DNA from 2 places in the Gottfriedia sp. NPDC056225 genome. Region 1 is predicted to be linked to the other one. Evidence: predicted binding sites of a transcription regulator. Region 1 holds the regulator's gene; the other holds the start of a gene.
The links. Region 1 encodes NrdR, which represses ribonucleotide reductase genes. Its sites were predicted from a motif close to AACACNATATATNGTGTT; they were not measured.

Region 1 (8,282 bases):
AATGTATGTATTAGGACTCGTTCTTGAAATATATTTTGTAATGTAATAATTAATGAGATATCAACTGATGAAGTGTATAAATGGATTCTTTTAGGAGCTATCGCAGTTAAAGGCAATATTAATTCATTATCTATATAATCCCTATTTCCTACTTGCTTACCATATCCTTTTAACACCTCTTTAGAGAGTGGTAAAAAAAGATGATCATATACACAAAACTTCCCGTCATAAACGATATGCACATGAGGAATGAGCGCATCTGTTTTAAGAACCTGCTGTCTTAAGCTTTCAATAAGATTTTGATACTCATTTTCTAATTTGTATTCGTCGATCGCAATTTCACAAACATAAGCTAACTGTTTATAATATTCTTTCAAACGAAATGTAATAAATGAATCAAAACTGAAGTTTACTCCATCTTTTAAATAGGTAGAAAGCGCATGTGATACTAAATGCTTACTCCTACGAATTTTTTTCTGATTTGGAATGCTCCGTCTAGTTCCTCTTAATAAAGATTGTGCGATTGGAATGATTTGACCTTGCTCGTCTTCCTCATAGAAAAAAGATGTATGTAAAATGGACTGAATCCATTTATCTTCTTTTTGAAGTAAAATAAATTGTACTAGTGTCGGAACTAAAATACTTTTTATTAAATCTTCAGTGTTTTGAGGAAATGTGATTAAAATTGTATTGATTTTGTGTCTTCTTAAAAAGTATGGTCTCGATTGCTTTTTTAAGCGTTTTTGTAATCGTTCGTAGACATAAGCTGCATCAATGGGTTCATTGAAAAAAATTTCAATCACCCTGTTCCCCCCTTTCTAGCACCACCTAGTCCTATATATATTAAAGTAATAATTAAAAAATGACGCAAAATCACATTGTTATTTGTGATTTTACGCCATTTTTTGTTTTTTTTATGAATGTCTTAAATTAGTTCCTGAAATCTTAACTGGTTTTGCTAAAAATTTTACTCGATCGACAATACGGGCAGCTTTCACTCTTTCTTCCTCTCCACGCTGAGAGTATGTCAAATGATGTTCTAATTGACTTAAATCGGCGTTAGATGTAAAGAATGTAGGCAGTTTTTCTAACATACGATATTGAAGAATCGTACCTAATATTTCGTCTCTTGCCCAACTAGACATTTGTTCGGCGCCAATATCATCTAACATAAGAATTTCTACTTTTTTTACAGCTTCAATTTTTTCTTCTAATGTCCCATCGCTAATAGAGCTTTTTATTTCACGTAAAAATTCAGGTAAATAAACGAGCATCGAAGCAATTTCTTCCTCTGCTAATTCATTTGCAATAGCCCCAAGGATAAAAGTTTTCCCAACACCAAATGGACCATGTAAATATAAACCTTGCGTCATTTTTCCCTTTTCATAATTCATAATAAACTGTCTTGCTGCTGAAATTGCTTCAAAACGGCCAGGGTCTTCTAATGACAAATTAGACATAGAAGCTTGCAGTACATCTTTTGGTAAATACATACATTTAATCAATGACTCGTGTTTTTTGCGTTTGTCATTTTTAATACCGTTTGGGCAACGATCGTATTGAACATCGATTCGCTTCCCTTGAATAATCAAATGAGGATGATATCCATGCACCATATTTTTGCATTCGCTAAATGATGGACAGTCTTCACAATTTACACTTTGGCCAATGTACTCATAAAGTTTGATTAAGCTACTATCAATCATTTTATCCGTAATTTCAGTTCTATGCTCATTTAAAAACGAAACAATTTTTGGGTGACTACGGACTTCTTGTTGCATTTTTTGAAATGTGTCCTGGAATTGTTTATTCTTCATTAATGCACTAAATGCGTTTTGAATTGGTTCCACTTATGTCCCCCCATTTACCGTTTCTTTTTATTTTTAAACATTTCTAGTTCTTTTTCTAGTCGTTTTCGTTCTTCATCTATCGAAGAATCATTTGTGCTATTCATTGCTACTGAATCTTTTGGTACTTCAGTCGTTGTATTCGGTTGAAGCCAATCAGGTACAATTTCAGTTCGAATTGCTTTATTACGTCTATTATTTGTTCGCGTTTTAGCAGCAGTTGCACTTTGTTTAGTTTCTTCAAACTCTTTGCGAGCAAGATCCATTGCTTGTTTAACTGTTGTTACACCTTTTCGTGCCCAGTGACTGGCTATCTTAATAACGTAATTTCTAGAAAGTTTTTTATCTAAACGAATCATTACGTAATCGATTAACACATTCGCTACGCCAGGTAGAAGTTTTTGTTCGATCATAATTTCTTCAATTATCTTCAAATCAGCTTCACTTGGTTCAGCTCCACCAGATATCTCCTTTAAATATTGACGGGGAGATATTGTTTCAAAGCAATGAATTAATTTTTCTTCTTGAGTTGTTGGCTGTTCATTCCCCATTTGTCTATGTTGAATTGGCTGAACCTTTTCAACAATCGTAGGTAAAGCTTCGTGATGCTGGAATTGGTACCAATCTCTTGCTTCTAAACGAAGTGTCTCTATATTAATTTTATTTTCTTCATTCAGTGAACGCATTACAATTGTTTTCATTTGAATAGGATTTATTCCATATAAAAATGCAAGTTTTAAAATGGTTTCTTTTACGTCTGAAGTAAATGAACGTTTCGGAACAAACGAATCTGAGAGACCGTCTAAAAATAAATCATAATCAAACTCTTCCATTTTCACAGAAATTTTAACAGACTGACTGTCTTGTAATATTTTCGTATCATTTGAAGTGGAAAGATCGTTACTTTGCTGAATTTCATTTAATTGCTCTACCGTAATGGTTTGAAATACTGAATCAAACGATCTAGATATCTCACAAAAGCCATCTTTCGAAAATGCTTGTCTACTAAAAAAGTTTTTTGTTCGTTGATATTGTGTTTTCCCAATTGTTTTAAACAGAAAGATATTTAGAATAGGATCTTCGAAAAAAGAATGAGGATCTAGCGGAGATTGAAGCTCATAAAGAAGCTTTTTCGTACTGTTTTCAAACCCTTCATAAACTTTAAGTAAGCCAATTCCTTCAAGGATTAATCTTTGTTCATAAATTGATTTTAAATTATTTTTCATTCCAAGCATTAGTGAATGATGTGTTAATGTATTAGGGTGGAGGTCCGTTTGCTCACATTCACCCCAAAGTGTCATATATAAACTTAAAGCTTGACTACCAATAATCGGCTGATACAACATCGTCAAAACTTGTCTATGAAAATTATGTAAATAGCCTGCTGCCGTTACAGTATAAGGATCCGCAGGAAGAACATCCATCCAATGTTGCTTATCAATAGACATTCAAAACTTCCTTTCTTGTATCAAAAGAGCGAAGTATTATTCGTCTTTACCTCGCTCTTTGCTAATTAAATCTTTTAATTCATCAATGAATACATTAATATCTTTAAATTGACGATAAACAGACGCAAATCGTACGTATGCAACTTCATCAACCTTTGATAAATGCTCCATAACCATTTCTCCTAGAACTTCACTTGGAACTTCAGATGTTCCACTATTTTTCAGTTCTTTTTCAATGCTATGAATAATGTCCTCTAGCTGAGATAAAGAGACAGGGCGTTTCTCACATGCTTTAATCAGTCCCCTTAACATCTTATCTTTACTAAATTCTTCACGAGCTCCCTCTTTTTTTACAACTAAAATAGGATTATCTTCAACTCGCTCAAAAGTTGTAAAACGATGCTGACATTCTTCACATTCACGTCTTCTTCTAATTGAACGACCTTCATCAACTGGTCTACTATCAAGTACTCTTGTCCCATTAAAGTTACACGTTGGACATCTCATCGTTATAGTTCAACTCCAAACACTAAATTGTTTAAACGTATTATTATAACTCTATACTATAACAAATTCAAAATAAACTAAAGTTTATTTCTAAAATGTCACAAAGACTTAGTTCTTGCAAATATTTTTCACTATGCAAAGCTAGTTCATTCCATAAACGTCTATATAAATACAATATTAATTAAATTAGTTAGAAAGAAAACAAAAAAGAGAGATGAAAAATCACCTCTCTCAATTCTTTTTAGTTACCGTTTACAACTTTTACATTATTAACTTGAATGGGACCCATTCCTCTTGGTAGCTCAACGTTTTCGCGAGTATCAGCTTCTAAAGCCTCTGCGATAAAGTTTGCAGCTACATTTGGATCAATTCTATCACCGCAAGTGTAAACATCAATACTTGCATAACCATGCTCAGGAAAACTGTGAATAGTTAAGTGTGATTCTGAAATGATTACGACACCACTAACGCCATGAGGAGCGAACTTGTGAAAAGCAACTTCACGAACTTCTGCACCAGAGCGTAACGCAGCATCAACAAAAGTTTCCTCAATAAATTTCATATCATTTAATTTTTCTGTATTGCATCCCCATAATTCTGAAATGACGTGACGACCCATAGTATCCATATTCATTTCCCCCTTAAATAATTTGTCATGACTTCTATTGCGAAAGTATGATCAACTACCACGGGGGAAAGTTAGTCCAAAGAGGTCCTAACCCTTTAAGTAATTAGTTATACTTTTAGAAGTTCACGAAAGTTAGTATACTTTCTTTAAATTTGAATTGCAAGATAAATTTTATTTTTTTGTTATTTACTTGATTAATTGTAATGAAATTGGGTCAGGGAAATATAGAAGTTCTATTGGCGCTACTATTATTTCAAAGCAACAAAAGGAAACCATAAAGGATTTAAGAGAAGAAGATTGGTGCATTTTTAAAACTTCCATCTTCTTTATAAACTCCTTTTTTAAATATATTATGTCGCACTAATCTTTAGTCAAATTATGGATAAAAAGTGTTTAAAATAAGACTTGTTGATTGGAACGAAAGGCACTCGACTCCCTAGAGAAATGCAAGAAGCCTAAATACCCCGCAGACGTTTTTTCTTACATATAAAGTCACAAATATCTTCTGTAAAACAGAGAATTAGTATGACATTTTTATTTATCATGCAACTTCAAAAAGACTAACCAGATTAACTAGTTAGCCTTTTGTATTCGTTTACATAATTTTATAAGTTCAGTTTTATCTTTTAATTTTTAAACCGTTTCAAGCTTTTTTATTTTTGATGCAACGATTGACACTAAGTCAACTACACGTCTTGAATAGCCCCACTCATTATCGTACCAAGCTAATACTTTTACTTTTGTACCATCGATTACCATAGTAGAAAGAGCATCAATAATTGCAGAATGTGTATTTGTATTAAAATCAATTGATACTAATGGCTCATTGCAGTATTCAATAATTCCGCTCATTGAACCTTTTGATGCTGTTTCAAATACTTCATTTATATCGTCAACTGTTACTTCTCTCTTTAAATCAACAACTAAGTCAACAAGAGAAACGTTTGGAGTAGGAACACGTAAAGCCATACCATGTAATTTTCCATTTAAGTGTGGAAGTACTTTAGATAATGCTTTAGCTGCCCCTGTAGTTGTTGGAATAATTGACTGGCTACAAGCACGTGCACGACGTAAATCCTTATGAGGATTATCGATATTTTTTTGATCATTTGTAAATGAATGAACTGTTGTCATTAAGCCGTTTACAATACCGAATTGCTCATCAAGTACTTTTACAACTGGCGCTAAACAGTTAGTAGTACATGATGCATTTGAAATAATATGATGTTTTTCTAAATCTAATTGATCATCATTTACTCCAATTACTACTGTAATATCTTCGTTTTTACCAGGTGCAGTTAAAATTACTTTTTGTGCTCCAGCAGTAATGTGCATTTTTGCTTTTTCAGCATCATTAAATTTACCTGTTGCTTCTATAACTATATCAACATTTAGCTCGTTCCATGGAAGTAACTCAGGATTTCTTTCGCTAATTAGTTCCACACGCTTTCCATCAACGATTAAATGATCTGCGTTTGCAATAACTTCACCATCAAATTTACCGTGAACTGTGTCATACTTAATTAAGTGCGCTAAAGTTTCAGAAGGATAGCTTGCATTAATCGCTACTATATTATAATCACCATTTTTAATTGCTTGACGGAAAACCATGCGTCCGATTCGACCAAATCCATTTATTGCTACATTTACCATAAGTAAACCCCCAATTAAGTTATACTGTTTATTATCTCCCTGCAATTAGTATAACACATAAGTCGGATTTTGGTTAAACTATTTACATTATTTTCTTAAATAATTTTATTTAATAGGTCTTTTACTTGTCTTTTTGTATCCTCAAGGTCACCATTATTATCAATTACATAGTCAGCCCTATCAGCTTTTTCCTTTACAGGTATTTGTGACCCTATACGTAATAGTGCATCCTCTTTCGATAATCCATTACGTTCCATCAACCGTTTTAGTTGATTTTCTTCAGACACAGTTACCACGATTACCTTCTCCACCAATTCAATTGAGTTACCTTCATATAAAAGTGGTATATCTAAAATAACAAGTGGTTCACCTTGATTTATGTACCTGTCTGCTTGTTTCTTCATTTCTCGTCTGACTTCGGGATGTACAATTCCATTAAGTTGTAAGCGCTTTTCTTTATTATTAAAAATAATACTTCCAAGAAGTGGTCTGTTAATTTCTCCAGACTCTAATAGAATCTCACTTCCGAAAGCTTCTTTGATCATTTCATATGCAGGTTGTCCAATTTCAACTACTTCTTTAGCAATTACATCTGCATCTACAATTGGAACATTTAATTGTTTTAAAAAATTAGAAACAGTACTTTTGCCACTTGCAATACTACCAGTCAGTCCAAAAATTTCACCCATGTTATAATTCTCCTCACTAAATAAAGAGGCCCAAATGGAAAAAATCCATTCGGATACACTCTTTCAGTATATTTATTACATCTTCAATAATCCAATTAATATTAAAAATATGCCTGGTAAAAAAGTTAATTTTTGAAGCCATAATGTTTTCGATAACACATTTCCTAATTTCATACCAAATAATAAAAATAATGCACTAGCAGTTGATGTTACAAATGCTGTCAATAATGGAGAAAATCCAAGTAATGATGCACCGATCCCAGCACCAAATGCATCAAGTGAAAGTGCAAAACCAAGTAACAACGCTTCCAATCCATTAATACTTCCAGAACGATCTATATCTGCAGTTGTAGGCTTCTTTAATATTTTTACGACCACACCTAAAATTTCAAATTCCCAGTCAATCCCTTTATCTTCAATCTCATTTTTTTCTTCCGCTGCTGAACTAGCGTTTTTATTCGATCGGTAAAATTGAAAAAGTACCCACAAACCTATACCTACAAGTACAATTCCTCCGATTCTTTTAGCGATTACTGGTGAGAAAAAGTCTGTAATTGCATGCCCAATGCCCATTGATGTCATTAGTATAATCCCTGAACAAGATGCAATTGTAATAATTGATTTTAAAGGAATTCTTACTTTTCGAAGTCCATAAGTAAATCCAACACTGCAGCTATCTAAACTTAGCGCGCATGCTAGTAGTATTAATGATAGCATATTTACCATAAAAATAGGCTCCTCTCTTTCGTACTCTTGTTATAGTATGAAAGAAAGGAACCTTATGTTAATTTTTTTTAGGCTGACAAACCGGACAAAAAGAAGTACCCCTGCCACCCACTGTTATCTTCTCGATCGGTTGGCCACAATTATGACATTCCAATCCTTTTCGGCCATACACTTTAATAATATCTTGAAAGGTTCCTATTTTCCCTTGCGAATTTACATAAGAACGAATTGTACTTCCACCTAAATTTACAGCTTCTTTTAATGTTTCTGTTATTGTTTCGGCAAGTAATTTTATTTGTTTTGGTTTTAAAGATGATGCAGGTGTTTCCGGGTGAATCATAGCCCTAAATAAAACCTCATCAACGTAAATATTGCCTAAACCGACCACCAATTCCTGATCTAATAACACGACTTTAATTTTTCGATTTGTATTTTTAAGTTTTTCTTTCATGTACTCCGGAGTAAACTCATCCGAAAATGGCTCTGGCCCTAACTTAGCAAGTGGGGGCCCTTCACTTTCTTCACCTTTATTAAACAAATGCATCGTCCCGAATTTGCGTACATCTTGATATCGAAGTTCCGTGCCATCATCAAATAGAAAACGCACATGAGTATGAGGTGCTACAGGTTCTTCGGTAGGGAAAACTCGAAATTTCCCTTCCATTCTTAAATGAGAAACAAGTGTGAAATCACTTAATTGAAAAAGAAGAAACTTACCTCGACGATTAATATTTTCTACAGTTTGACCTTTTAGTAAAATCTGAAACTCTTCAACTTCACTAGG
Region 2 (8,282 bases), on a different contig from region 1:
AAGTCTCCACCTGTTAGTGTTTTTGATGTATCCATTAACATTCTAGGATCGATATGTACTGGGTCTCCACCAGCCATTCCGTAAAACACGACTGTTCCGTGAATTTTAGTAGCTTCAAAGCTATCCATTATTGTCGAACCTACTGATTCATACACTACATCCACACCGTTTTTTTCTTTAACCTTCGATACCCAGTCTTCATTATATAAAAATACTTCTTTTGCACCAATTGATAGAGCTTTGTCTCTTTTTTCTGTAGATGAGGTTAATCCAATTACCTCGCCGCCTTTTAAACGTATCATTTGAGTTAATAATTGACCAACGCCACCTGCTACAGCATGTACAAGAGCAACATCACCAGCTTTTATTTTATAACTATCATTAATTAAATAATGTGCAGTTAATCCTTGTAACATAATAGAAGCAGCAATTTCAAAACTAATTTCATCCGGAATTGGTACAATATGAGTTTCTTTTGCAGCAACGTACTCTGCATTTGCAAACGGAACATCAGCAAAAGCTACTCGATCACCTACTTTATAGTCTGTTATATTCGAACCAACTTCGGTAATAACTCCAGAACCCTCGTACCCTAAAATATAAGGTGGATCACCTGCTAAATGATAATTCCCTTTGCGACGGTATATATCTGCAAAATTAACACCTACTGCCTTCATTTCAATTAAAACTTCGTCGGTTGAAATGGTAGGTGCCTGGATTTCTTCATATTTTAATACGTCTGATTGACCAAACTCTCTAAAAACTAGTGCTTTCATTTACATACTTCCTAACCTTTTAAAATTCAAAAATAAAATCTTCATCTGTTAATTTTTCCACTGTAACTGCTTTTACATACCCATTTCCTTTTACAGAGAAAAAATCATGGTTTTTTGTATCTGTTTTTAGTCCATTTAAAACAATTGGATTAATATCTTCTTCGTCAAAATAAGGATCAAATCCTAAGTTCATTAATGCCTTGTTTGCATTATATCGAATAAACTTATTAACTTCCTCTACTAGACCAATTGAAGAATAAATTTCATCTGCATATTGTAATTCAATCTCATACAATTGAACTAATAATGACATTGTTTCATTGAAAAGTCGAGTTTTTTGTTCATCATTAAATTGGTCATAAATTTGTTGTGCTAACAATCCTACAAATACTCCGTGAATACTTTCATCTCGTAAAATAAGATTAATAATTTCTCCACTTGCGGTCATTTTCCCTTGACCTGCTAAATATAACGGGAAGAAGAATCCACTATAAAATAAATAGCTCTCTAAAAATACACTTGCAACCATTGCCATGTATAGCTCTTCATCTGAAACATCACGCTTTAATAAATTTAAATAATAAGAAGAAATTAACTCTGATTTTTTCGTTAAAATTGGATGCTCGTCCACCCATTTAAATAGCTCATCAATTTCATCTTCTGTAGCAAGGGTTGTAAAAATATGTGAATAGCTCTTAGCATGCACTTCTTCCATCGCACCCATAAATGCTAGTACACTTTTAGCTTGTAAGTTTTTTAAATGAACTAAGATTAATGGCATACCTTCTCCGCCCTGCTTAGTATCTAATAATGTTAGTCCACCTAATACCTTTTTAAAAGCTGCTTGTTCTTCTTTCGTTAATGTATTCCAAGTATTTTTATCTGATGAAACGACGATTTCTTCTTCTGTCCAAAACTGAGATAAATTTTGCTTCCAAAATACTAAACTAAAATCATCTTCTTTTTTATTCCAGTTAACAGCTTTCATCTATATTTTCCCCCTAATCATAAAGAAAGCCCGATGATATAGAACAATATGCTTAAAGCATTCTATATTCGAGCTTCTCACTTAGACCATCAAGTAATTTAATTTCGATTTAATTTATTCTATTTAACTATTATCTTATACTGAACAACTAATGCACTCTTCCACACTTAATTTGCGAGTACGTGTGTAATATAAACTCTTTAATCCTTTTTTATTAGCATAAATATAGTATCTAGCAAGCTCTCTTGTCGAGACATCACTGTTTACATATAGGATTGTACTTATCCCCTGGTCGACATGCTGCTGAATTTCAGCGATTAAGTCAATTAGCTTAAACTGGTTCACATCATATGCTGATTTATAATACCAGAAACTATTTTTTGATAAATAAGGCATCGGATAATATGTTGTTGAATTTGCATAAGTTCTAGATTCAATAACATTTACAATTGGCATAACCGATGATGTAGCGTTTTGAATATAACTAATTGATTGTGTAGGTGCGATTGCTAAACGATAGCTATTATATAAACCATATGCTTGTACTTGCTTACTCAATGTAACCCAGTCAAATTCATTAGGTATATAAATACCGTTAAATAATTCTTTCACCTTGTCAGTTTTAGGTTCAAATGATTTAGAAGTATACTTTTCAAAATAAGTACCTTTCGCATATTCACTCTTTTTGAAATCCTTAAATGTTTTACCTGTTTCCTTAGCAATTAACATACTTTTTTCGATCGAATAAAAGTTTACCATCATAAAAAATGTATTCGCAAAATCCTTTGCCTCAACACTTTCATATGCAATACCATTTTTCGCAAAAAATCCATGCAAATTCATCGCACCTAAACCAACCGAATGAAGCTCTTCATTAGCTTTTTTAACAGTAGGTGCATTTTCTATTTCTGTCATATCTGCTACGGCTGTTAAAGCTTCTATACCAACATGTACAGATTCTCTAATCGCTTTATTTTCCATTACATTTACGATGTTTAAAGATCCTAAATTACAATTTACATCACGTTTGATTAAGTCTTCTTCACCATAGTTGTTGATAACTGATGTTTCTTGAAGTTGAAAGATTTCTGTACACAAATTAGACATCTTTATTTCACCAATATCCTTTAATGCATGCTGCTCATTCGCATTACTTTTATACATTAAATATGGATAGCCAGATTCTAACTGAATCGCAGCAATTTTTACTAAAAGGTCTCGTGCACTTAAATCTATTTTTTTCTTTTTAATGCGATCATTATTTACTAATTCTTCATATCTTTCATCGATATCAAAATCATCTAAATGAATTCCATACTCTTTGTACACTGTATATGGTGCAAATACGTAGAATGGTTCATTTTTCTCAGCTAGTTCAAAGAATTTATTTGGAACAATTAATCCGATTGAAAGTGACTGAATTCTACTTTTCTCATCGGCATTGATTTTTTTTGTATCAAGAAATTCAACTACGTCCCAGTGGAAAATATTTAAATAGGTTGCACCAGCACCTTTACGTTGTCCAAGCTGGTTAGCATACGAAAACGAATCTTCTAATAGCTTCATTACAGGAACAACACCACTTGCAGCGTTATCAATTTCCTTTATTTGTTCTCCACGTGCTCTAAGCTTCGATAAATTAAGTGCAACTCCACCGCCGATTTTTGATAGCTGCATTGCTGTATTAATCTGAAATCCTATCGAATTTAAACTATCATCCATTTCTAATAAGAAACATGATACTAACTCGCCTCTTCTACTTCTTCCAGCATTTAAGAATGTTGGAGTAGCTGGCTGATAGTTTTGTTGAATCATCATGTTCGCTAACTTCAATGCTTTTTCAATATTGCCTCTTCCTAAATATAGTGCAACGATCGCAATTCGATCTTCATAGCCTTCTAAATAGTACTTACCATCATTTGTTTTTAATGCGTAGTCTTTAAAGTATTTTGAAGCTGCCATATATGATTGAAAAGTGAATCCTGCATTGTAAACTAACTCATATAATTTTTCTATTTCATCAAAGGAGTATTCTAACTCAACATTATAATAATAGTTTTCTTGAATCATATAATTTAAGCGTTCTTTCAAAGAAGAAAACTGAATTTTTTTATCTTCAACTTCTTTTAAAAAACAAAGAAGTGCTTCTTTATCTTTTGCGAGATCAAAAAAACCATCTTTTTTAATCGTCAATTCATTATTAAGCTCAATATGTCTCAAGCTTTTCCACTCCCTCAATAAAATATTGTACATCTCGACTTGTCCCTGACAGTTCAAACTTTGATAACACTGGCACTTGATAGTCTGATGCTATTTTATCTGCACTTGCTGCAAAAGAATCTCCCCAGTTTTTATTACCACTTGCACTGACTGCTTTTAAATATTCCGAATTACTACTTAAAAAAGTACTTACGGTTTCAGGTACATTACCAAATCCTGTTGTATAGGTTACGAGAATATACGGTTCTTCAATTTTTAATCCATCCTTTATTTGGATTGACGGCATTCTAATTTTATTGACAAAACGTTTAACATTACCCGTCATTGAACTGTAAACTATCACCATATTATCACCCTCGTTCATATGTAAGAATATTGAAAATACTTATATTATATACCTACATATTGTATTACCTTTTTAGAACAAACACAATATATAGGTGTTGAAATTAGAAAATAAACATTTCGACAATATATCTCGAAATGAAACAATATATGAAATTTAACAAATTATGGGGGATAGTGCAATAATGTGTAAAACGATTTTTTTGTCAAATGGAGTCATTAACATTTCACAAAAAAAGTACTCATTAACGCCTTGCGAAATAAGAAAAAAAGCTTAAAAAACTTTTTTTTTTCGCAAACTTTTAATGAGTACATGATTAAAATAATATAATTTTTAATATTTTTTACCTAATAATTTAACACATTGTTTTAACTTCTGGCTTCTTCCAAATATGTATAAGTCACATCGCCTCCGTGTTTAGCAATACCACGAAAGTGCTTAAAATCGTCTCGATTAACGATTATTTGTCTAAAAGCTAAAAAATCATCTTTCTTAATATGAATTTCTGAAATTTCACCATTAACTAGTTGATCAATTACTTGTATAAATTCGTTTTGTTCCATCTTCTCACCCTTTATTATTAGATCAGGGTTCGAGGAAAAAATCATTTTTTAATTTCTTCCTGCCCTTCTTCTCTTTCATAAAGTTAACATTAACAAAGAATGTACTTATTGGAAACTAAAAAGTTACGTCCAGAATTTTTTCTGAAACAGCTAAATTCATATTTTTATTATTTACTAAAATTACATCTGTTTTTCCATCCATTATAACTAAGAATGCCTTAGGAATTACTTCAACACCAGTTCCAACACTAGCAAATTCAAAGGATGAATGCGCTTCACCTAGTACTACAATCATTTCAAAAAATGGTATTAAAATAATTTTATCAAAATATAAAATCGGATCTCCAATAAGTGTATTACTGCTAACTAAATCCTTTATTTCATTTGAAATTTCAACTTCAAACTCTTCAAACCAATCTTTCAACGAACTAACCTCCTGAAAGTGCTAACAACCATTTTTACCTATCAAAAGGTTTTTAAACATAATTTCTTATGAAAATAGACATAATTGTAAAAAAATTTAAATTTTCTCTTTACCTTTAAACCGTTTTCATGCATTATAGAAGGTGTCAAGTCAAAACTTTGTTAGGAGATATGCTCATGAAAATTGCAGAAGCAGGAAATATCATTGAGTTTAAACAGGGGTTAAAAGGTAGAGTTCAAAAAGTTAATAAAAATTCTGTCATTGTTGACATATCCATAATGGAAAACTTCAGAGATTTAGAAATGGAACCGCTAACAGTTGTAAACCATAAAAATTATAAAATAGTAAGAGCAGCAGAATAGATAAATTAGTAGTATCTACTTATAATCAAAAATTAAAAGGTACAATCTACATAGTTTATAATTCTATTAAAATTTTATTAAAACACTTTTTTAAATCAGTCTCAGGTCCCGTGTATATCACGGGACTTTTTTTTATGATTACAAGTGAAAATATGATTAGTGGTAATTCAGGTAAATACTGGAACCATTTACTCTTTAGAAAAGGAGATGACTATTTTGTTTCTTTGTCCAATTCTTTAAAAGATTTTACTTTATCGTGTGGATTATGGTTCGACTTTCTTTCATTCCAAAATCGTTCCTTTTCTTTTTTTGATTTTGTCATTTTTATCACTCCTTAAAATAAGATCTTTCTTTCTATCTTATCATTTCACAAAAATGATCAATCTATGTAATGAGATCAAAACACTTCAAGGGAGATTTAACAACCTGTTGATGCTACGTGTTTAAAAGATTGAAAATTCAGATTAAGTCACACCACAACTAAATTACTATTTATAGGAAGGATGTTATGAATGAACTTTTTAACAAAGTTTAGTTTAAAAAACTCTGTAGCAATTTTTATCATCTCTTTTTTACTAATCTTTGGAGGGGTGTACTCTTATTCAAAATTAAAAGTAGAAGAACTGCCAAATATTGAATTTCCTGCAATTTCAGTACAAGTTGTCTATCCTGGCACGGCACCAGATGATATAAATGACCAGATTACAACAAAACTTGAAAACTCATTTAAATCAATTGAAGGTATTAAGACTCTCTCAAGCTCGTCTTTCGAAAGTGTTTCTGTTATTAACCTAGAATTTCCGTTTAATACAGATATGGACAAAGTCGAACAACAAATCAACAATACACTAAAGGATGCTGGCTTACCTGAAAATGTAACAACAAAGGTCGATCGATTCTCATTTGGCTCCTTTCCTATTTATTACATCTCTATGTTTTCAAAAAACGGATCCAATATTGAAACAACTTTAAATGATGAAATTGTACCAGCATTAAATAAAATCGAAGGTGTAAACAGCGTTTCAATTGGTGGAGGAAAATCTACTGCTCTTTCAATTGAAGTAGATAAGCAAAAAATTGCAAATTTAGGGCTATCGCTGTCAAGCATCAAAGATCAAATCAGTTCAAAATTCCTATCATTCCCTGCTGGAAAAATTACTGAAGGGAATATTAAGATTCCAATACGGGTCGAAGAAAAGTTAGATACAATTCAAAAACTAAAGGATTTAGAACTACATTCTGCGTCCGTTGCTTCTACGACACCTAATCAAGCCGCTCAGACGCCAAAAGTGTTATTAAGTGATGTGGCAAAAATTGAATCTGTTGACTCTAAAGACGAATTAATTCGATATAACAAAAACGATGCTATTTCAATGGCAATTACGAAGAAACAAGATGCAAATACTGTTGAAGTAGCTGACAAAGTCATTAACGTATTAAATAAATACAAAAAAGAACTTTCATATAAAGTAGGTTACAGTTCTGCAGAAGGCGTTAAACAATCCGTTGAATCCCTTATTAAAGAAGGATTACTTGGAGCACTATTCGCTTCACTAGCAGTATTGATTTTCTTACGTAACTTTCGAGCTACATTTATTGCTATTATCTCTATTCCGTTATCATTATTAATTACATCAATTTTCTTACTTAAATTAGATATAACGTTAAATATTATGACACTAGGTGGTATGGCTGTAGCTGTAGGACGTGTAGTTGATGATAGTATAGTAGTGATTGAAAATATTTTCCGTAGAATACGTAAATCTAAAGCAGGAATTTCAAATGATTTAATTCTATCTTCTACTAAAGAAATATTAAAAGCAGTAACATCTTCTACGATTACAACAATTGTAGTTTTCTTGCCTTTAGGTGTAGTTGGTGGATTTACGAGTAAAATATTCCTACCTTTTGCATTAACAATTGTATTTTCTTTATTAGCTTCATTATTAGTTTCTATTACAATTGTCCCGATTTTAGGTAGGTATGCATTTAAGAGAGTACCAGCTGAAGAAAACGAAGAAAAAATACAATTATGGTATGGAAAGGTAATTGAGAAATCATTAAATCGTAAATGGATTGTAATCGTGATTGCTGTAGTAATGCTTGCGGGATCTTTCTCGTTAGTTGGAAGACTTGGATTTACATTTATTCCAAATGAATCATCACGAGCAATTACAGCTTCACTTGAATTACCATCATCAACTTCAATAGCAAAAACAAATGACGTTTCATTGAAAATTGAGAAAATGTTCTTAAATATGAATGAAGTTAAAGAAGTATCTACTGGCGTTGGTAGTCGTGACTTTATGACTGGTCTTAAAACAGAAAATAAAGCTAGCTATTTTATTAATTTAAAACAAAGTGCAGATGTCGATCAGTTTATTAAAAACACAAAAACAAAAATGGAAAAATTGGCAAAATCAGAAGTTCAAGGTGCTAAAGTAACCATACAAGAAAACTCTTCTGGAGGTCCGCCAACAAATAATAACGTCGACATCAATTTATACTCTAATAATTTAGTTGCACTCGAAGAAAGTGCTAAAAAAGTTGAAAACTATATGAAAAATAACAATCACTTAAAATATGTTACAAATAATTTCTCT

Region 2: a site for NrdR is predicted at 4,411-4,428, ahead of nrdI (class Ib ribonucleoside-diphosphate reductase assembly flavoprotein NrdI). Genes of this name have one in related genera too.

What each region holds. Positions count from the first base shown of each region.
Region 1 covers NZ_JBHJTJ010000010.1:54,148-62,429, forward strand. The annotation lists gene ytxC (sporulation protein YtxC) at 1-803, opposite strand, end outside; gene dnaI (primosomal protein DnaI) at 915-1,850, opposite strand; gene ACFCYN_RS09285 (replication initiation and membrane attachment family protein) at 1,865-3,295, opposite strand; gene nrdR (transcriptional regulator NrdR) at 3,332-3,802, opposite strand; gene speD (adenosylmethionine decarboxylase) at 4,044-4,430, opposite strand; gene ACFCYN_RS09300 (glyceraldehyde-3-phosphate dehydrogenase) at 5,064-6,083, opposite strand; gene coaE (dephospho-CoA kinase) at 6,179-6,772, opposite strand; gene ytaF (sporulation membrane protein YtaF) at 6,848-7,498, opposite strand; gene mutM (DNA-formamidopyrimidine glycosylase) at 7,557-8,282, opposite strand, start outside.
Region 2 covers NZ_JBHJTJ010000009.1:12,464-20,745, forward strand. The annotation lists gene ACFCYN_RS08455 (quinone oxidoreductase family protein) at 1-776, opposite strand, end outside; gene nrdF (class 1b ribonucleoside-diphosphate reductase subunit beta) at 796-1,764, opposite strand; gene nrdE (class 1b ribonucleoside-diphosphate reductase subunit alpha) at 1,900-3,984, opposite strand; gene nrdI (class Ib ribonucleoside-diphosphate reductase assembly flavoprotein NrdI) at 3,971-4,330, opposite strand; gene ACFCYN_RS08475 (hypothetical protein) at 4,699-4,893, opposite strand; gene ACFCYN_RS08480 (spore germination protein GerW family protein) at 5,009-5,317, opposite strand; gene ACFCYN_RS08485 (YkvS family protein) at 5,494-5,679, shown strand; gene ACFCYN_RS08490 (DUF6254 family protein) at 5,891-6,001, opposite strand; gene ACFCYN_RS08495 (efflux RND transporter permease subunit) at 6,192-8,282, shown strand, end outside.